3 regions of the Massilia sp. WG5 genome follow, and region 2 is predicted to be linked to each of the others. Evidence: predicted binding sites of a transcription regulator. Region 2 holds the regulator's gene; each other region holds the start of a gene.
What was found. Region 2 encodes HrcA, which represses chaperone genes, less so after heat shock. Its sites were predicted from a motif close to TTAGCACTCNNNNNNNNNGAGTGCTAA; they were not measured.
Positions count from the first base shown of each region.

Region 1 (4,973 bases), 1.5 Mb from region 2:
CCCGGTGCAGGCCGGCATGAAGATCGACGACCTGTCGCGCGTGCTGCAGGGCGTGACGGCGGGGATCGGCTTCCTCGGCGCCGGCGCCATCCTCAAGCTGCGCGAGCGGAACGCCATCCAGGGCCTGACCACGGCCGCCAGCGTGTGGCTGACCGCCGCCATCGGCGTGGCGGCCGGGATGGGCAGGGAGGCGACGGCGGTGGTCAGCGCCGTGTTCGCGTTTGTCATCCTCGCCCTGTTGCGGCGCAAGGACAAGGGGTAAGGCCGGACACCTCGGCGGCAGGGGCCGAAAATCCTCGCTTTCCCATCCCTTTGCGCAGTATGCTTGCGAAAAACACAAGGAGATTTCCCCATGAAGCGCTTGACCGCAGCAGATTTCGATCCGGATGTCCTGAAACTCTTCGACGGCTACGTGCACGGGCGCCTGTCGCGCCGCGATTTCCTGATGCGGGCGGGGCGCTACGCGGCGGGCGGCGTGACGGCGGCCACCTTGCTGGCGCAGCTGTCGCCCTCGTTCGCGGCGCCGCTGGTGGCGGCGGCCGATGCGCGGCTGAAGACCAGTTACCGGGAGTTCCCGTCGCCGCAGGGCTACGGGACGGTGCGCGGCTACCTGGCGATGCCGGCCGATGCCAAGGGCAAGTTGCCGGTGATCCTGGTGGTGCACGAGAACCGCGGTCTGAACCCGCATATCGAAGACATCGCGCGCCGCCTGGCGCTGGACGGTTTCATCGCCTATGCGCCGGACGCGCTGTTTCCGCTGGGCGGCTATCCGGGCGACGAGGACAAGGCGCGCGCCCTGTTTCCGAAGCTGGACCAGGCCAAGACCCGCGCCGATTTCGCCGCCGCGGCCCATGCGCTCGTTGCGCTGCCCCAGTCGAGCGGCAAGCTCGGCGTGGTCGGCTTCTGCTGGGGCGGCGGCATCGCGAACTACCTGGCCACGCAGCTGCCGGACCTGGCGGCGGCCGTGCCCTTCTACGGCTCCCAGCCAGCCCCGGCCGACGTTGCGCACATCCGCGCGCCGCTGCTGATCCACGACGCCGGCAAGGACGAGCGCATCCTGGCCGGCTGGCCGGCCTACGAGGCCGCGCTGAAGGCGAACAAGGTGGATTACCAGCACTTCGTCTACGCCGGCGCGGAGCACGGCTTCAACAACGACACCACGCCGCGCTATGACGAGGCGGCGGCCAAGCTGGCGTGGAGCCGGACGGTCGCCTTCTTCAAGGAAAAACTAGCCTAACCCTGACTTTGCTTAAACCGGGGTCAGACTCCAAAATTTGGCAATAGATGCAGGGATATTTCCAAAATTCGGAGTCTGACCCCGGTTTGAGGCAAAACAAAAAGGCACCCGAAGGTGCCTTTTTTATTGCCGCGGTGGCGATTACACGTAAGCCGCCAGCGCCGTTTTCATCTTCTTCAGCGCAGCCGTCTCGATCTGGCGGATGCGCTCGGCCGACACGCCGAATTCCTCGGCCAGGGTATGCAGGGTCGCACCCGAGCCGTCGTCGTTGGCCAGCCAGCGTGCTTCCACGATGCGGCGCGAACGCGGGTCGAGTTTGCCGAGGGCCGTTTCCAGGCCTTCCGACTGCAGGCGCACCACGTCGTTCGCTTCCAGCACCTTGGTCGGCTCCTGCTGATCCGACGACAGGTAGGCGATCGGCGAGAACTTGTCGTCTTCGTCGTCGGTCGGCGCTTCCAGGGCGATGTCGCGGCCCGACAGGCGGGTTTCCATCTCGATCACTTCTTCGCGCTTCACGTCGAGCAGCTTGGCCAGGTCGTCGACTTGTTGCGGCGACATGGCGTCCAGGCCGGTCTTGTTGCTGCGCAGGTTGAAGAACAGCTTGCGCTGGGCCTTGGTCGTCGCGACTTTCACCAGGCGCCAGTTCTTCAGGATGTATTCATGCATCTCGGCCTTGATCCAGTGCATGGCGTACGACACCAGGCGCACGCCCTGGTTCGGGTCGAAACGCTTGACTGCCTTCATCAGGCCGATATTGCCTTCCTGGATCAGGTCGGCGTGCGGCAGGCCGTAGCCCAGATAGCCGCGCGCGATCGACACGACCAGGCGCAGGTGGGACATGACCAGCTTCTGCGCCGCGTCCAGGTCGTTCTTTTCCTGCAGGCTCTTTGCCAGCGAGACCTCTTCCTCGTGGGACAGCATCGGCAGACGATTGACGGCCGAGATATAGGCGTCAATATTGCCGAGATTGCCAGTGAAGCCCAGTCCCAGAGCACGGCTGCCAACAGGAACCAATGCGGATTGTGCGGACATAGTCATTTTCCCTCGTAGAGTAATCTGTGCTGCATCGTCAATGTGCCCGAAAAAACGCCCCGAAGGCGCGGTTTTTACGGCTTGTTACGGGATGCGGAACAGTGTGCCCAAAGGCCACTTTCATCATGGTCAGGCGTAATATTAGCACTCTCTTGAGGTGAGTGCTAGCCGCCACCATATCCCCGACGACGTCCTTAAGTCTTGCCAAAGTATTGCTCTAAGGAATCGAATTTCCGGCTTGATTCAACTGTAGAGCAGGTAGGAGCGGTACAGTTGATTGATGTCAAACGTGACGCTGCTACTGATTGAATTCGGTAGAAGACAGATTATGCCCCGCGTGCTGCGGGGTCTGTGAAGTGGCGCACCTACCCTTGTAGGCGTAAACCTCGCCACCATCTACGATTTTTCTGGCGAGCCGTAGAAGAGTTAACGAAATCGTAATGACCGTCTCGATTAACTCAGGCGCGCCAGGTGCCGCTGCACCGACAGCATCGCCCCCATCAGTCCGAGCCCGGCGCTGATGGCCAGCAGGCCGGCCAGACCCAGCGGCGGCAGCGCCGCGAGCTGGAATTCGGAGGCGTACAGGCGGGCGAATTCGGCGATGGCCGCGTTCAGCGGGCGCAGCGCCAGGCTCACCGCGCCCAGCGCCACCGCGCCGGCGCACAGGCCGAGCAGGGCGCCCGTGTAGTAGAACGGGCGGTGGATGAAGTTGTCGGTGGCGCCCAGCATCTTGGTGACGGCGATCTCGTCGCGCTGGGTCAGCACCTGCAGGCGGATGGTATTGAACACCACCGCGATCACCACCACGCCCAGCGTGATCGCCAGCAGCAGCAGCGCCAGGCGCAGCACGCCCAGCAGGGCCGCCAGGCGCTTCACCCAGGCCGAGTCGACCTGGACCGAATCGACGCCCGGCAGGGCGCGCATCCGTTCGGCGATGCCGTCCACGCGCGCCGCATAGGCGCTGCTGGTGAAACCTTCCAGTTTCATGACGTAGCTGTCGGGCAGGGGATTGTCGCCCAGGGTCTCGATGACGTCGCTCAGGCCGCTCTTGGCTTTCAAGTCGTCGAGCGCCTGCTCGCGCGGAATGAAGCTGATCTTCGCGTGGCTGGCGGCCAGGATCTGGCGCAGCTGCGGCGCCAGCGACTGCGACTGCTCGCGCGGCGTGTCAGGCTTCATGAACAGGCTGATCTCGGGATCGACCGAGAGCTGTTCCGACATCGGACGCACGTTGTCGAGCAGGGTCACGCCGGCGAAGGGCAGGGCCAGCGCCACTGCCACGACCAGCACGTTGAACAGGAAGCTGCCCGGCGCCTTGCGCACGTGCAACAGTGCGGCGCCGAGGGCGAAGCGGTGCTGGCGGAACCAGATATTCATGCTGCGTCTCCCACCAGCTGGCCATGTTCGAGGCGGATCACGCGCGCGGCCGCGTCCAGGATCTGTTCGTCATGGCTCGAAATCAGGACGGTCACGCCGGCCGAGTGGAAAGCGTGCAGGGCGTCGATCACGCGGTCGGCCGCGGCGCGGTCGAGGTTCGCGGTGGGTTCGTCGGCCAGGATGATCTGCGGCCGGTTGACGATGGCGCGCGCGATCGCCACGCGCTGCTGCTCGCCGCCGGACAGGGCCAGCGGCAGGGCGTTGGCGCGCTCCAGCAGCCCGACCTTGTCGAGTGCGGCGCGGGCGCGCTGCTCGGCCTGGCCCCTGGCGGCGCCGGTGACGATCAGCGGCAGCATCACATTGGCCAGGATGCTGCGGTCGTTCAGCAGGCGCTGCTGCTGGAAGATCAGACCCAGGTTACGCCGCAGGAACGGCACGCCGGGCTTCTTCAGCTTGCCGATGTCGTGGCCGTTGACCACCACGCGGCCGCTGGTCGGGCGCTCGACGGCGGCGATCATCTTCAGCAGGGTCGACTTGCCGGCGCCGGACGGTCCGGCCAGGTAGACCAGCTCGCCCTTGGCGATACTGAACGAGACCTCGCTGAGGGCGATGGCGTCGGCGGCATATTTTTTCGAAACAGACTGGAATTCGATCATCGAGCCTTACCCCAGCAGCGCCTCGGCGAATTCGTCGGCGCTGAAGGGTTGCAGATCCTCCAGCTTTTCGCCCACGCCGATGAAGTACACCGGCACCGGGCGGGTGCGTGCGATGGCGGCCAGGATGCCGCCCTTGGCCGTGCCGTCCAGCTTGGTGATCACCAGGCCGGTCAGCTGCAGGGCGTCGTCGAAGGCCTTGACCTGCGCCAGTGCGTTCTGGCCGGTATTGCCGTCGATGACCAGCAGCACTTCGTGCGGGGCGTCTTCCATGCCCTTGCCGATCACGCGCTTGATCTTCTTCAGCTCTTCCATCAGGTGCAGCTGGGTCGGCAGGCGGCCGGCGGTATCGACCATGACCACGTCGACGCCGCGTGCGCGGCCCGACTGCACCGCGTCGAAGGCGACCGCGGCCGGATCGCCCGAGGCTTGCGAGATCACGGTGACGTTATTGCGCTGGCCCCAGACCATCAGCTGCTCGCGCGCGGCGGCGCGGAAGGTGTCGCCGGCAGCCAGCAGCACCGACTGTTCATAGCGCTGCATGTGCTTGGCCAGCTTGCCGATCGTGGTGGTCTTGCCGGCGCCGTTGACGCCCGCAATCATCATCACCAGCGGCTCGTGGCGGCCCAGTTCCAGCGGCTTCTCGAGCGGACGCAGCAGGTCGACCATCAGCTCCT
Region 1 covers NZ_CP012640.2:4,432,884-4,437,856, forward strand. The annotation lists gene AM586_RS19815 (MgtC/SapB family protein) at 1-262, shown strand, start outside; gene AM586_RS19820 (dienelactone hydrolase family protein) at 353-1,237, shown strand; gene rpoH (RNA polymerase sigma factor RpoH) at 1,379-2,269, opposite strand; gene ftsX (permease-like cell division protein FtsX) at 2,723-3,643, opposite strand; gene AM586_RS19835 (cell division ATP-binding protein FtsE) at 3,640-4,299, opposite strand; gene ftsY (signal recognition particle-docking protein FtsY) at 4,306-4,973, opposite strand, start outside.
Region 1: a site for HrcA is predicted at 2,411-2,437, ahead of rpoH (RNA polymerase sigma factor RpoH). Genes of this name have one in related genera too.

Region 2 (4,973 bases):
CGTCGTAGTAGGTGCCGTAGTCGAGGCCTTTCGGGAAATACGCGACTTGCTGATCGCCGGCCTTGGCGGGCACGGGCACGGAGAGCTCCATGCCGTTGGTCGTCAGGACCAGGCCCGGATACAGGAGGTTCGAGACCGTCACCTTGACCTGATAGCTCTCACTGCCGCCGCCGCCGCCGCAGGAGGCCAGAAGCAGGGACGAAGCCAGGACCAGGGCCGGGCGCACGAGGTGGAACTTCATACTTTACTCTCCAGATTATTGGGTCTTGGGACCGCAGGCGACCACGGGCGTGGTGCTCGGACCGGTCGCGGTCATGGTGCCGCTGCCGCCGTTGATCGTGCAGGTCTGGGTATCCGGCTGCGTCAGGACAGTCACGCCGTACGGGCCGTCTTCCGGAATTTCCGCCATCGCGACGTTTACTTGCGCGCCGTTGGTATCGACCGCGGTCACCGGCTTGCGATCCGAACCGTTCACCAGCACCAGGCCGGCGCCGGTCAGGCCATTCACCGCGACCGACAGCGGATGGGTCTTGATCGTGCAGAAGACCGTCGGCACGACGGTGTAGACCGTGTAATAGTTGGCGCGCGCCTTGCCGTTGGTGATCGTGCAGCCGCTGACGTTCGACGGCAGGCTCTTGGTGTCGATGTTGAATTCGTCGTCAGTCGACAGGAATTTGCTGAACTGGACGCTGGCGGTGCCGGCCGGCACGGCCTTCTCGTCGCCATTGCTCTTGTTAACCAGAACCAGGCCGTCCTTGGTCACGCCGCCGGCGATCGTTACGGTCAGGGGCAGGTCGCCGCTACCGCCGCCGCAGGCGGACAGGCCAAGAGCGCATGCCAGCGCGGCGCCGGCATACAGGGTCGAACTCTTCATAGAATCTCCGTTGGACGAGATGGCGCACGGAAGACCGGCGGCACCGCTGAGTAGAATATTGCCCGACATTTTAGAGCATTTGCCAAGCCGCAGCCTCATTTGCCTTTGTATCACGGTGTAACGACGTCTGTGCGTTGCTTTTCACGGCCGGCCTCGCTATGCTTGAATGGCCTCCCTCTATTTCCAATATGACCACGACCCGACGCGAATGGCCCAAGGCCATCCTGTTCGACCTGGACGATACGCTGTGGCCGATTGCCCCGGCGATCCTGCAGGCCGAGCAGAACATGTTTGCCTGGCTGCGCGAGCACGCGCCGCGCGTCGCCCAGCAGTTCACCATCGACAGCCTGCGCCAGGCGCGCCTGGAACTGCTGGCGCAACAGCCGGCATTTCAGCTCGACCTGGGCAAGCTGCGCCGCGCCGGCCTGCTCGCCGCCTTCCAGCAGGCTGGCGAGGATGGCGCCAAGGTGGAGCTGGCGATGGGAGAGTTCTTTGCCGCGCGCAATGCCGTGGTGCCCTACGACGATGTGGTGCCGGGCCTGCTGCGCCTGAAGGGCAAGGTATTGCTCGGGACGATTACGAACGGCAACGCCGACCTGCAGACGATCGGCCTGGCTCACCATTTCAAGGCCTCCGTGTCGGCGCCCGAGCTGGGCGTGGCCAAGCCCGAGCCGGCGATCTTCCTGGCCGCCTGCCAGACGCTGGGCGTGGCGCCATGGGACGCGGTCTATGTCGGCGACGACGTGCTGCTCGACGTGCAGGGCGCCCAGGACATCGGCATGCGCGGCGTGTGGATGAACCGGAACGGCAGCCAGAAAGATGTCGAGCACGGCGTCGTGCCGGACGCGACCGTGCGCAATTTCGACGAGCTGCTGGATTGGCTCAAGCGCACCCACGACTGACAGAGTGACTCTGCAAAGTGCCCGACTCCCCATGCAGCAAGCTAACGTGCATAATGTGAACCATGCAACTCGATAACCGTGCACAAACCCTGCTGAAAGCCCTCGTCGAGCGCTATATCGCCGACGGCCAGCCTGTCGGCTCGCGTGCGCTGTCGAAGATTTCCGGCCTCGACCTGTCGCCGGCCACGATCCGCAACATCATGGCCGACCTCGAAGAAATGGGCTATGTCGCCAGCCCGCACACCTCGGCCGGCCGGATCCCGACGCCGCGCGGCTATCGCATCTTCGTCGACACCCTGCTCACCGTGCGGCAGATCGACGAGAACGCCGTCGAAGCCGGCATGCGCCTGCCCGCGCACCAGCCGCAGAAGGTAATCGCCAACGCCGCGCAGATGCTGTCGTCGCTGTCGCAGTTCGCCGGCGTGGTGCAGAGCCCGCGCCGCGAATCGGCGTTCCAGCAGATCGAATTCCTGCGCCTGTCGGAAAAGCGCATCCTGCTGGTGATCGTCGACCCGCGCGGCGATGTCCAGAACCGCCTGCTGCTGACCGACGTCGACTACAGCCCGTCCCAGCTGACCCAGTCGGCCAATTACCTGAACCAGAATTTTGCCGGCCTGTCTTTCGACCAGGTGCGGGCGCGCCTGACCGGCGAACTGCGCCAGCTGAGCGACAACATGGCGCGCCTGATGCAATCCGCAGTGGACGCCGGCAGCGAGGCGCTGCAGGAAACCGACGACATGGTCATCGCCGGCGAGCGCAACCTGCTGTCGGTGAGCGACCTCTCCTCGAATATGAGCTCGCTGCGCCAGATGTTCGAGATGTTCGAGCAGAAAACCGGCCTGATGCAGCTGCTGGACGTCTCCAGCAAGGCCGGCGGGGTGCAGATCTTCATCGGCGGCGAATCCAAGCTGGTGCCGATGGACGAGATGAGCGTGGTCACCGCGCCCTACGAGGTGAACGGCAAGATCGTCGGCACCCTGGGCGTGATCGGCCCGACCCGCATGGCCTACGAGCGTGTGATCCCGATCGTCGACATCACGGCCAAGCTGCTGTCGAACGCGCTCAGCCACTCGTAAGTGAAACATTAAATCAGTTAGCGTATCGGAGGCTCGAAAACCGTCGCGAGCGGCTGCGGGTTTGCGAGGCTCCCCCTCAGTGGCGGTGGGGGCAGTCGGTCTTCTGGCAGTTGCCGTAGATGGCCAGGGCGTGCTCGGCGATCTTGAAGCCGCGTTCCAGGGCGATCTTCTGCTGGCGGCTTTCGATTTCTTCGTCGTAGAACTCTTCGACGTGGCCGCAGTCCAGGCAGACCAGGTGGTCGTGGTGCGAGCCGGCGTTCAGCTCGTAGATGGCCTTGCCGGTTTCAAAGTGATTGCGATTCAGGAGGCCGGCCTGCTCGAACTGGGTCAGCACGCGGTACACCGTCGCCAGGCCCACGTCCATGCTCTCGTTCAGCAGGGTTTTATAGACATCTTCCGCCGTCAAATGCCGCACCGTACTGTTCTGGAAGATCTCCAGGATTTTCAGCCGCGGCAGTGTCGCTTTGAGGCCGCTGGCCTTCAGGTCGGTTGGGTTGTTGCTCATGTTTTGTTACTCTTAGATGGGCTGAGATGTGCGGAGTGCTTTATGATATAGCGTTTTGCAGCTCCACCCAATCAAAAGTCGTTCGATTTTAAGGTTAGATATGCGCGTCATGAATGCCGTTTTCCATCGTTCCCACGCCCGGGCCGCGCTCGTGGCCGGTCTCGCCGTCACGACCATGGCGGTCTCCGGTTGCGCATCCTGGCGTAACCAGACCAAGCCGGCAGCACCGGTGAGCACCGCGCCGGCCGCGGTCGCCGCCGATGCCGACAAGTCCGCGGCGATCGCGAATTCGGGCGCGCAGACGACCACCGTCACCAAGCTGCATAAATTCCTGTGGTTCTTCTCGCCCTATCGTCCGGACATTCAGCAGGGTAATTTCGTATCCGAGGAAATGCTGAGCCAGCTGAAGCTCGGCCAGACCCGCGACCAGGTCAAGTTCATCCTCGGCACCCCGCTGCTGACCGACGTCTTCCACGCCGACCGCTGGGACTACCCGTTCTACCTCGCGCGCGGCAACGGCGAGCTGACCACCAGCCGCGTCACCGTCTACTTCAAGGACAACCTGCTGGCCAAGATCGACGGCGGCAACCTGCCGACCGAACGCGAATACATCTCGCGCCTGATCGGCATCTCGAAGTACGAGACCAAGACCGAGCAGGAATCGCTCGACGAACTGAAGCGCAAGCGCGAAGAAGCGGCCAAGCGCGGCGGGGAGTAAGACCATGACGCAACGCATTACTCCCTTGCTCATCGCCGTCGCCGGCGCCAGCGGCCGCATGGGCCGCATGCTGATCGAAACCATTGCCGCCGCGCCCGACGCCACGCTCGCCGGCGCGCTCGACCGCGAAGGCAATCCCTTCATCAATTCCGATGCCGGCGCCTTCTCGGGCCAGCTGACCGGCGTGACGATCCGCTCCGACCTGGCCCAGGGCCTGGCCGGCGCCCAGTACCTGATCGACTTCACCCGCCCGGAAGGCACGCTGCAGCACCTCGCGTACTGCGCCGAGCACGGCATCAAGATGATCATCGGCACCACCGGTTTCGATGAAGCCGGCAAGGCCGCGATCCGCGCCGCCGCCGAGAAGACCGCGATCGTGTTCGCGCCGAACATGAGCATCGGCGTGAACGTCACGCTGAAGCTGCTGGAACTGGCGGCGAAGAATTTCTCGGAAGGCTATGACATCGAGATCATCGAAGCCCACCACCGCCACAAGGTCGACGCCCCGTCCGGCACCGCGCTGAAGATGGGCGAGGTCATCGCCGACGCCCTGGGCCGCGATTTGAAGGATTGCGCCGTCTACGGCCGCGAAGGCGTGACCGGCGAGCGCGATCCGTCGACCATCGGCTTCGCCACCGTGCGCGGCGGCGACATCGTCGGCGACCACACCGTGCTGTTCGCCGGCATCGGCGAGCGCATCGAGATCAGCCACAAATCGAGCAGCCGCGTCAGCTACGCCCAGGGTTCGCTGCGCGCCGCGCGCTTCCTGGCCGACAAGCAGACCGGGCTGTACGACATGCAGGATGTGCTGGGCCTGAAGGCCTGAAGCCGAACTGTACGGCTTGGCCGGCAGACTGCTGGCATACTGGCCACACCACGAAAAACCGTCGTTCCCGCG
Region 2 covers NZ_CP012640.2:2,978,530-2,983,502, reverse strand. The annotation lists gene AM586_RS13275 (hypothetical protein) at 1-241, opposite strand, end outside; gene AM586_RS13270 (hypothetical protein) at 257-874, opposite strand; gene AM586_RS13265 (HAD family hydrolase) at 1,063-1,776, shown strand; gene hrcA (heat-inducible transcriptional repressor HrcA) at 1,839-2,852, shown strand; gene fur (ferric iron uptake transcriptional regulator) at 2,929-3,357, opposite strand; gene AM586_RS13250 (outer membrane protein assembly factor BamE) at 3,458-4,075, shown strand; gene dapB (4-hydroxy-tetrahydrodipicolinate reductase) at 4,092-4,901, shown strand.

Region 3 (4,973 bases), 630 kb from region 2:
TTCACGCCGGTGCGCAAGGATTACGGCCTGGGTTTCGAACTCGACCACCAGGGAGCGCAGCCGGCCTTCCACCACAGCGGCGCGCAGGACGGCTACCAGGCGCTGATGTTCGGCTACGTGGGGAGCGGGCAGGGCGCCGTCATCATGACGAACGGCGCGGGCGGCTGGCCGCTGATCGAGGAGCTGATGCGCAGCATCGCGGCCGAATACGGCTGGCAGGATTACCGGCCGCTGGAGCGTGCGGCGGCGCCGGCCGACACCGCGCTCTACGATCGCTTTGCCGGCGACTACCTCGTCTCGAACATCGTGCTGCACATCGAGCGCCGCGGCGACCGCCTGTACGCCGCCGGGCCGCCGCTGGGCCCGGATCCGGTCGAACTGGTGCCGGCCGGCGACCACGATTTCTTCATCCGCGAAAAGGACGCGACCCTGCATTTCGATGCGAACGGCGACGCGCCGGTGCAGACCCTGAGCTTCGTCGACGGCAGGCCGCGCCCGGGTAGAAGGCAATGAGGCTCCGAGACTTGCATGCTCAGCTATTCCAGGGGTGAAGCGACATCGAGTTCCAGACCGTGCTGGCGGCACCAGGCTTCCAGCGCGACCCGCGTTTCTTCCTCGCGGAAGCGGTACCAGGCATCGAGCACGCCGCGTTCCTCGAGCAGTTTCGCGAAGCGCTCGTAGCCGTCGCCGCGGTCCAGCATCTCGCGCACCTGTTCGCGGTCGCCGTGCAGGTGGCCGGCGGCGAAGCGGGCCATCAGCTCGCGCCCCAGGCCGAGCGTGCTGGCGGCCGGCACGGACACGTAGGCGTCGCCGGTCTCGAAGTCGCCGGGCAGCGGCGCTTCCTCGTCCATGTACTCGTCGTTGAGCAGGTGGATCATGCCGGTGTCGCGCGCGACGAGCGCCTTCGCGCTGCCTTCACCGTCGTCGACCAGGATGGCCGCGTTTTCGAGTTCGTCCAGTTTGATTGCCGGCATCGCTTCCTCACCATGAAAAAAGAAAAGGCCCGCGGGGCGCAAACCCCGCGGGCCTTACTTTACTACTCGGTTGGCTTGGGAGCCGTCCGGCTTGATTACATCATGCCGTCCATGCCCATGCCGCCCATGCCGCCCATGCCGCCGCCCATGCCGCCGGCCGGCTTGTCTTCGGCGATCTCGGAGACCATGCAGTCGGTGGTCAGCATCAGGCCGGCGATCGACGCTGCGTTCTGCAGGGCCGAGCGGGTGACCTTGGCCGGATCCAGCACGCCCATTTCGACCATGTCGCCGTAGGTGCCGTTGGCGGCGTTGTAGCCGTAGTTGCCCTGGCCGTTCAGGACGGCGGACACGACGACCGACGGCTCTTCACCGGCGTTCTGGACGATCATGCGCAGCGGTTCTTCCATTGCGCGCAGGACGATCTTGATGCCGGCTTCCTGGTCCGGGTTGTCGCCCTTGACCTGCAGGGCAGCGCGGGCGCGCAGCAGGGCCACGCCGCCGCCCGGGACGATGCCTTCTTCGACGGCAGCGCGGGTGGCGTGCAGCGCGTCTTCCACGCGTGCTTTCTTCTCTTTCATCTCGACTTCGGTAGCAGCACCGACGCGGATCACGGCAACGCCGCCGGCCAGCTTGGCCACGCGCTCTTGCAGTTTTTCGCGGTCGTAGTCCGAGGTCGCTTCTTCGATCTGGACGCGGATCATCTTGACGCGTGCTTCGATCGCTTCGGCGGCGCCGGCGCCATCGATGATGATGGTGTTTTCCTTGCCGACTTCGATGCGCTTCGCCTGGCCCAGTTCGTTCAGGCTGACTTTTTCCAGGGTCAGGCCGACTTCTTCGGCGATGACCTGGCCACCGGTCAGGATGGCGATGTCTTCCAGCATGGCCTTGCGGCGGTCGCCGAAGCCCGGGGCCTTGACGGCGACGGTCTTCAGGATGCCACGGATGTTGTTGACCACCAGGGTCGCCAGGGCTTCGCCTTCGATATCTTCGGCGACGATCACCAGCGGACGGCCGGCTTTCGCAACCTGCTCCAGCACCGGCAGCAGATCACGGATGTTCGAGATCTTCTTGTCGCACAGCAGGACGAACGGGTTCTCGTGAACGGCAACCTGCTTGTCCGGGTTGTTGATGAAGTACGGCGACAGGTAGCCGCGGTCGAACTGCATACCTTCGACGATGTCCAGCTCGTCGTTCAGCGACTTGCCGTCTTCGACGGTGATGACGCCTTCCTTGCCGACTTTTTCCATCGCCTCGGCGATGCGCTCGCCAACGGACGAATCCGAGTTGGCCGAGATGGTGCCGACCTGGGCGATCTCTTTCGAGGTGGTGGTCGGCTTGGCGATCTTCTTCAGTTCTTCGACGGTGGCGGTGACGGCCTTGTCGATGCCGCGCTTCAGGTCCATCGGGTTCATGCCGGCGGCAACGAACTTCATGCCTTCGCGCACGATGGCTTGCGCCAGCACGGTCGCGGTGGTGGTGCCGTCACCGGCGTTGTCGCTGGTCTTCGAAGCGACTTCCTTCACCATCTGCGCGCCCATGTTCATGAGCTTGTCTTTCAGCTCGATCTCTTTCGCGACCGAGACGCCGTCCTTGGTGACGGTCGGGGCGCCGAACGAACGGTCCAGCACCACGTTGCGGCCTTTCGGGCCCAGGGTGACTTTGACTGCATTGGCCAGGATGTTCACACCCTCGACCATCTTGGCGCGTGCCACATCGCCGAAAATTACGTCTTTAGCTGCCATGTTCTATTTCTCCGTATTCAGGAAGTCTGTATTGGACTGTATTACTGGGCCACGACGGCCATGATGTCTTCTTCGCGCATGACCAGCAGTTCCTCGCCGTTGACCTTGACGGTCTGGCCCGAGTACTTGCCGAACAGCACGCGGTCGCCGACTTTCACTTCCAGCGGACGGACGTTGCCGTTTTCTTGCACTTTGCCGTTGCCCACGGCGAGAATCTCACCCTGGTCCGGTTTCTCTGCCGCCGCATCGGGGATGATCAGGCCGGACGCAGTTTTGGTTTCCTGGTCGAGACGCTTCACGATCACGCGATCGTGCAATGGGCGAAGGTTCATGCAAAACTCCTTTGATTGTTGATTGATTGTTCGTTGGCGGTGAGGGGCTGTTAGCACTCCTCACCAACGAGTGCTAATTATAGGGACGATAATTTCCCATTTCAAGCAGAGATGTTGGTGATTTGCCAGACTTTTTTGATGGGACGCAAGCGCGAGGGGTGGCTCGTTGCAGGAAAGCGCAAAAGCCTACCATCCATTTCTTGAAACCTGCGCACGGCACGGCATCTGTTGACGAAAAATCGATACCGGTCCTATAGTTACGGATGATTTCCGAATTCCAAGAACTGTCCGATAAAATCGACCGTCTCGCCCAGCTTGCCCAGTCGCTGCGCAGCGAAAACTATCTGCTGCGCCAGGCGAACGCCCTGCTGAGCGCCGAGAACCTCGATTTCAAGAACCGGCTGCTGCAGGCCCAGCAACGCGTCGAAGCGATGCTCGCCCAGCTGGAACCCGCCGACGCCAGCCCGGAAGACGAGGCTGAAGACGCATCCGCCAACCCTGACGACTTTGATGCCGCCCGATGATCCATCTTGACGTCCTCATCATGGGCCAGTCCTACCGCCTGGCCTGCCGCGAAGGCGAAGAGCGCACCCTGCGCGAAGCGGTCCACTACCTCGACAGCAAGATGTGCGCGCTGCGCGATTCGGGCAAGGTCAAGGGCACCGACCGCATCGCCGTCATGGCGGCGCTGTCGGTCGCGGCCGAATTCCTGTCCGTGAAATCGCCGCAGGGCCCGCTTGGCGACCAGTCCATGTTGGAAGTCAAGCAGAAGCTGGAGGCCATGCATTCGGTCCTGGACCAGGCTCTGGCTCCGCAAGAAAATCTGCTCTGAGGCTAAATTCGTTTGACATGGCAGTTCATCGTAGTAAACTGCCGTCTACCCTGCGGTGTTCGAGATTTGCCATATATTCCTTGAACCATTCTTTCGCATAGGTTGCGGGACATGTTTGGTGGGCGCGATCGTCACTAGTCTGACGAACCCGAAATCGAGCTGACTGCGACCACCTTGAGCCTTCTGGTTCGGGATGCCGGCAAAAACGGCACAGGCGGGGCATTAATTCCGAGCGGTTGCGACACGAGAGTGCGCAGCCGCTTTTCATTTGGAGATCGCATGCGCTACTGGTTGATGAAGTCCGAGCCCGATGAAGTCAGTTTCGACGACGTCCTGCAGGCCCCTGACAAGACGGTGGCGTGGTTCGGGGTGCGCAACTACCAGGCCCGCAATTTCATGCGCGACCAGATGCAGCTGGGGGACGGCATCCTGTTCTATCACTCCAGCTGCGCGGTGCCGGGCGTGGCGGGCATCGCGCGGGTCGCCAGCACGGCGTATGCGGATGCATCGCAGTTCGATCCCGCCAGCCCTTACCACGATCCGAAGGCGACGCGGGAGACGCCGCGCTGGATCTCGGTTGACGTGCAGGCGGTGGCGCAGGGACGCTACCTGCCGCTGACGGAATTGCGCGGCGTGCCGGAACTCGAGGACATGGTGCTGCTGCAGAAGGGCAGCCGGCTGTCGGTGTCGCCGGTGACGCCGGGACAGTGGCAGGCGATCCTCCAGCTGGCGGGCGTGAACCCGGCGCTTTTCAGTTAGCGCCGATCAGGGTGCAGCGCCGCAGGCGCAGGCGCGTGTGAGGATGCGGCGTGCGGATGCCGGCGCACATGCCCCAGGCCGCGGCCCAGCGCAAGGCCTGGTCGGTGGCCGCGCCGAAGGGACGCGCGGCGGCGGCCCGCCGCAAGGCGATCGACATGCGCTGCATCGCATACAGCTTTTTGGGCGAAAAGGCTTTGCTCATGGGATGACGATACGTGCATCGCCATCCCCTTGCAGTGCTGTACTTAACGTTTCAGGCGTGCACGGCGCGCTTGCCGTTGCCCGAGTACGCCCATCCCAGCATCAGCAGGCCGGCCACGATCATCGGCAGCGA
Region 3 covers NZ_CP012640.2:2,348,110-2,353,082, reverse strand. The annotation lists gene AM586_RS10510 (serine hydrolase) at 1-513, shown strand, start outside; gene AM586_RS10505 (hypothetical protein) at 537-974, opposite strand; gene groL (chaperonin GroEL) at 1,070-2,716, opposite strand; gene groES (co-chaperone GroES) at 2,758-3,048, opposite strand; gene AM586_RS10490 (hypothetical protein) at 3,312-3,572, shown strand; gene AM586_RS10485 (cell division protein ZapA) at 3,569-3,880, shown strand; RNA gene ssrS (6S RNA) at 3,925-4,105, shown strand; gene AM586_RS10475 (EVE domain-containing protein) at 4,160-4,639, shown strand; gene AM586_RS10470 (hypothetical protein) at 4,632-4,841, opposite strand; gene lgt (prolipoprotein diacylglyceryl transferase) at 4,893-4,973, opposite strand, start outside.
Region 3: a site for HrcA is predicted at 3,099-3,125, ahead of groES (co-chaperone GroES). Genes of this name have one in related genera too.